2 regions of the Aeribacillus composti genome follow, and region 1 is predicted to be linked to the other one. Evidence: a T-box and tRNA genes for the amino acid it is inferred to sense, from the RefSeq annotation. Region 1 holds a T-box; the other holds one or more tRNA genes.
What was found. The T-box of region 1 lies ahead of glyQ (glycine--tRNA ligase subunit alpha). A T-box ahead of a tRNA ligase gene usually reads a tRNA of that ligase, here a tRNA-Gly.

Region 1 (3,147 bases):
GGATTTAGGGAAGACGAATATTAATTGACTTGAAGGAAGTTAGAAATATTTTCAAAACATGAAAATGAGTCAAAAAGGCTATGATAACAATGAATTGGATATAGCTTAGGAACAACGACAGAAAGGTGGGGACAATATGTTAGATTTTACCTGGAAAGTATTCACGTTTACAGGTAATATTGACACATATCTCCTTTTTAAAGAGCTTGAAAAGGAGCGAACGAAAGATTGTCAAATGAAGGAAGAAGAGCGGACTGAGGTTGATCTCCCTGTTTAGTAGTGCTGTATCCAATAGGATGGTGGAGAAATGCTTGTAAAGACGGAAGGAATTGTCATTCGTACAACGGAATATGGTGAGACCAATAAAGTTGTTACAATATATACAAGGGAGTTTGGGAAAGTTGGTGTAATGGCACGGGGCGCAAATAAACCGAACAGCCGCCTCGCAGCTGTTACCCAACTTTTTACGTATGGAAATTTTTTGTATCATCAATCTTCTGGATTGGGCAATTTAAGCCAAGGAGAAATCATTTCCGCTTTTAGAGAGATTAAGGAAAATATTTTTTTGACTGCATATGCTTCATATATTGTAGAGCTCCTTGATAAAGGAACAGATGAAAAAGACAGAAACCCTTTTTTGTTTGAGCTCTTATTTCAAACACTTCATCTGCTGAATGAAGAAAAGGATGCGGAAATTTTGACCAATATATTTGAAATAAAGATGCTCAACGTTCTCGGTTTATATCCCGAATTAAACAAATGTGCAGTAAGCGGCGAAACAAACGGACCGTTTCATTTTTCATTAAAAGAAAACGGATTGATTTGCAGCCGCTGTTTTGAAAAAGATCCTTACAGGCTCAATATTTCTCAGAAGACAGTGAAGCTGTTGCGGCTGTTTTATTCTATTGACTTAAACCGCATTGGTCAAATATCCGTCTCCGCTGAGACAAAAAAAGAACTGAGATTTGTTCTTGATCAATATTATCAGGAATATGCAGGTTTATCGCTGAAATCGAAAAAATTTTTAAATCAGCTTGACAGTTTAAAAGAAATGTTGTAAACCATATACATGGATGTGAAACCTTTCAAATGAAGGATTTATCCCCCCCTCATGCTGTTAGAAAAAGCGATTTAATGTCATGTAATGAGCGGAAATGATACGTGTCAAATTGAATAATAAAATGCGATGAAGGAAAAGAGTACCTGCAATCTTCATAGAAAGCGACCTTAGGATGGTGCGAGCTAAGGTATGAGGATGCAGGGAACGGCGTTCCAGAGCAATAACGGTTTACGAGAGGCTGAAACGTTTTTCAGCAAATAGGGTGGAACCGCGGGTCATCCCGTCCCTATGCAACTTTGTTGCATTAGGGACGGTTTTTATTTTGTTCGAACATAACTTAATTGTGGAGGTGCATGATGAATGAACATTCAAGAAATGATTTTGACGCTGCAAAAGCATTGGGCCGATCATGGATGTATTTTGATGCAGGCATATGATGTAGAAAAAGGTGCCGGAACCATGAGCCCATACACATTTCTTCGCTCCATCGGGCCAGAACCGTGGAATGTTGCTTACGTGGAGCCGTCAAGAAGACCTGCTGACGGAAGGTATGGGGAAAATCCGAACCGCCTTTATCAACACCATCAATTCCAAGTCATTATGAAGCCGTCTCCGAAAAACATACAAGAAATTTATTTAGATTCATTAAAGGCTCTTGGAATTGATCCGCTTGAACATGACATCCGCTTTGTGGAAGATAACTGGGAAAATCCTTCTCTCGGCTGCGCAGGGCTTGGCTGGGAAGTTTGGCTTGACGGAATGGAAATTACTCAATTCACGTATTTTCAGCAGGTCGGAGGACTGGAATGCAAACCGATTTCTGTTGAAATAACTTATGGAATAGAGCGTTTGGCGTCTTATATTCAAGAAAAAGAAAATGTATTTGACCTTGAATGGACAAACGGATTTACATACCGGGACATTTTTTATCAGCCTGAATATGAGCATTCCAAGTATACGTTCGAAACATCCGATACAAACATGCTATTTGAACTGTTTAATACGTATGAAAAAGAAGCGCACAGACAGATGGAATTAGGTCTCGTTCATCCAGCGTACGACTACGTTTTAAAATGCTCGCACACATTTAATTTGCTTGACGCAAAAGGAGCTATTTCTGTTACAGAACGAACCGGATATATTGGCAGAGTGAGAAAGCTGGCAAGAAAAGTTGCCAAAACGTTTTATGAAGAACGGGAAAAACTCGGTTTTCCAATGCTGAAAAACAAGGGGGCCGAAAATCATGAATAAACGGGATTTACTTATCGAAATCGGGCTTGAAGAAATGCCTGCCGGCGTCATCCTGTCTTCGATTGATCAGCTGGCTGACAAAGTAGGAGCTTGGCTGGATGAACATCGCATTTCTTACGCCAAAATAAAAAAATATTCAACTCCTAGACGTCTTGCCGTCCTTGTAGAGGATGTAAATGAAAAACAGGAAGATTTGCTTGGCGAAGCAAAAGGACCGGCAAAAAAGATTGCGGTTGATGAGAATGGAAATTGGACAAAAGCAGCGTTAGGCTTTGCACGGAGCCAAGGAGCTTCCACAAACGACATATCCTTTAAAGAAGTAAACGGTGTTGAGTACGCTTTTGTTCAAACATTTCAAAAAGGGAAAGAAACGAAAGAACTGCTCCCAGGGTTAGAAGAGATTATTCAAACCATCCATTTTCCGAAAAATATGCGTTGGGGAAATTGGAATCTTCGCTATATCCGTCCGATCCAATGGTTAGTTGTCTTATTTGGACAAGACATCATTCCGTTTTCCATTACCGATGTTCCGACAGGAAATGTTACGTATGGCCATCGCTTTTTAGGAACGAAAGCGGAAATTTCCACTCCACGCGATTATGAAAATACTTTGTTGAACCAGTTTGTTGTCGCCGATTATGAAAAACGAAAACAAATGATCATTCAACAGCTGGAGGAACTGGAAAGAAAGGAAAACTGGATCATCCCTGTTGATGAAGATTTGCTCGAGGAAGTTACAAACTTGGTGGAATATCCGACCGCCCTGTACGGTTCATTCGAAGACCAGTTTTTAACATTGCCTGAAGAAGTGTTAGTGACGACGATGAAGGAGCATC
Region 2 (3,147 bases), 390 kb from region 1:
CCTGCAAAATAAACCGCGCCGCTCTTTTTTTGTACTTCTGGGAGCATTTTTCATTTTTGAAGGATATGCCAACGCTATAGAGATAATCGATTTTGCTTTTGGAAGGAGCAGCTCAGGATTTGTCCGCTTTTCGATATCAGGCTCCTCGAATCCTGACTGATATCCTAACTGCTGCTGTACAATTAACCGCTCCTTCAATGTTTCAAAAACATCAGCACTCGCAAAACCGATTTTATCGATTCCAATTTGCTTGCTGTATTCAATAATTTCTTGTTTGAGAACTGCGAAATCCACACCGCTCCACCCCCTTTGTTTTTATTTCAAAAAATATATAAACTATGTTAAGATAAAATGGCTGAAAATAGGAGGGAAATCAATGGAATTTTTTATTGCTGAAGAGGTCAAACAACGAATTCCTCACTTTAAAATAGGCTTAATTGAGTATGATCATATTCAAGTATCCGAATCCCCCCAAATGTTAAAAGGGAGACTTCGTTTCTTTCAAGAATCTATTTTTTTCGATCTAGAAAATAAAAATGCAGCTGAATTAGACGGCATTCGAGAATGGCGGGAAGTCTTTAAGCGTGTTGGCACTGATCCTAATCGATACCGCCCATCCAATGAGGCTCTTTTTCGCCGCGTTCAAAAACAGCAATACTTACAGTCTATCCATTCAGCCGTTGACTTAAATAATTTTTTCTCCTTGAAATATGAAATTCCGTTAGGCATCTACGACCGAAACAAAATAAAAGGATCTATTACGTTAAAAATCGGTGAAAATGATGATTCATATGATGCCATCAACGGCCGCCAAGTAAATTTGGAAAATAAACTAGTAACCTGTGATGCAAACGGACCTTTCGGAAGCCCCTATGTTGATTCCAAGCGAACAGCAGTACAGCTTTCGACAACAAGCGCTTTACATATCGTTTATTTAAAGCCATCGATGCGGACAGAAGAAGCAAAAAAATTACTTGAAGCGATGGCAAACATGTTTGTTCAAATTCACGGTGGAGATGCTCGCCAACAAATTTTCGCTTAAGCCTCTCCCTTTTCTTTCTTTTAATGGCATGGCAGCCATATACAAAATTTCTATAATGAAAAAACGCAATGCTTCGTTTGCTTATAAAAACGAAACACTGCGTTGATGAATGATATGTATGGAGCGGGTGATGGGAATCGAACCCACGACATCAGCTTGGAAGGCTGAGGTTTTACCACTAAACTACACCCGCATACATTATTTCTTTTCTATCAAGACGAAAAACACGCACTTGCCATGCCTCTTCCTCTTCCAGCTTATTCGAGGAAGTAGATGCGTCGAGGCAACTCGATGCTTATTCATCGAAGCATCGCTCGTGGCTGAGGTTTTACCACTAAACTACACCCGCATACATTATTTCTTTTCTATCAAGACGAAAAACACGCACTTGCCATGCCTCTTCCTCTTCCAGCTTATTCGAGGAAGGAGATGCGTCGAGGCAACTCGATGCTTATTCATTGAAGCATCGCTCGTGGCTGAGGTTTTACCACTAAACTACACCCGCATACATTATTTCTTTTCTATCAAGACGAAAAACACGCATTTGTCATGCCTCTTCCTCTTCCAGCTTATTCGAAGAAGGAGATGCGTCGAGGCAACTCGATGCTTATTCATCGAAGCATCGCTCGTGGTAGCCGTAATGCAATGACGGGTTTTATTATAGCAAAGCGAAAATGACGGTGCAACGGAAAAATGTAAAAAAAACGACATTTTTTTATGTTTTTGTCGAAATTGTGAACAAAATAGATACCAAGCTGTCCATTTAACACCCTATACCACTGAAAAAAGCATTAAATCAACAGTTTTTCTTATTTTGTTCATATATTTACAAAGCTGGTGGTAAATGTCCGGCGTTTAAATGTAAACTCCGAAATCATGGCAAGCTTAGATAACAGTTAGATTGAACCCCTCAGTCATTCCTTCGCAAACTAAATTTATCAACCAACATAAAATACTAAGAGCTGAGAAGATTCCTATAAAATCAGAGTAAAGTTAAGACCAAATGATAACTATACCTCAAAAACTACACCATTTTGATTCATTGAAAAAATGTGATGAGCGCACTTATCCCATATCTTTTAACTTTCTATAGCACTTTCGTGACTACAGCTCCCATACCTTGCCCATTTCAGAGCTGTCAAGAATTTTTTCAAAGATAAATATACACTTATCCGGTGGATCAAAAATCTGCCTTTTTTATATTACTATAAACAACTTGCTCTTCTAAAAATTCAGCTGATGAATCGTTAAAAGAAAGTAAAAAATCGACGTTCAAAAACGCCGATTTTCACCTTATTTTTTCAACATTTCAAACACTTGCTCGACATCCTTATCTCCTCTGCCAGAGAGATTAACGATCACAATATCCTCCTTGCTTAGCTGCGGGGCAAGTTTCATCGCATATGCTACAGCATGTGAACTTTCAAGGGCAGGGATGATTCCTTCCAACTTAGATAATTGCTGAAAAGCTTCCAAAGCCTCTTTTCCAGACACCGTAACATATTCTGCCCGTCCGGTTTCCTTCAAATAGCTGTGCTCTGGACCAATTCCAGGATAATCAAGCCCTGCTGCAATAGAGTAAGTCGGCATTGGATCATTATTTTCGTCAAGCAAAGTTAAGCATTTAAATCCGTGAATAACAGCTGGAACACCTTTCGTAAGCGTTGGTGCCTCTTCCGGCTCCACTCCTATTAATCTTACGTTTGGTTCGTCCAGATAATGCGCAAAAGCTCCGATTGCATTGCTTCCTCCTCCTGCACAAGCAATCACTGCTGTTGGAAGCTTCCCTTCTTTTTCAAGAATCTGCTTTTTCGACTCTTCACTAATAACCGATTGAAAATGCTTGACAATTGTTGGATACGGATGCGGGCCGACAGCAGATCCAAGCAAGTAAAACGTGTTTTGGTAATTTTCCACATAATCAGCTAAAGCTGCATCCACCGCATCCTTCAAACGTCCTTGTCCTTTTTCAACCGGTACTACCTTTGCACCAAGCAGCTCCATCCGAAACACATTTAATGCCTGCCGCTCTGTATCGAGCTTGCCCATATAGATGGTGCATTCCATTCCAAACATCGCACACGCGGTTGCTGTTGCAACACCGT

Region 2: it encodes a tRNA-Gly, which carries the amino acid that the T-box ahead of glyQ (glycine--tRNA ligase subunit alpha) is inferred to sense. The anticodon was not compared.

Annotation. Positions count from the first base shown of each region.
Region 1 is NZ_CP134501.1:2,635,540-2,638,686, reverse strand. Features, by position in the region: gene era (GTPase Era) at 1-24, shown strand, start outside; gene RI196_RS12850 (YqzL family protein) at 137-277, shown strand; gene recO (DNA repair protein RecO) at 308-1,060, shown strand; T-box leader at 1,178-1,351, shown strand; gene glyQ (glycine--tRNA ligase subunit alpha) at 1,421-2,311, shown strand; gene glyS (glycine--tRNA ligase subunit beta) at 2,304-3,147, shown strand, end outside.
Region 2 is NZ_CP134501.1:3,026,724-3,029,870, forward strand. Features, by position in the region: gene queG (tRNA epoxyqueuosine(34) reductase QueG) at 1-294, opposite strand, end outside; gene RI196_RS14735 (B3/B4 domain-containing protein) at 377-1,042, shown strand; tRNA gene RI196_RS14740 (tRNA-Gly) at 1,162-1,235, opposite strand; gene trpB (tryptophan synthase subunit beta) at 2,336-3,147, opposite strand, start outside.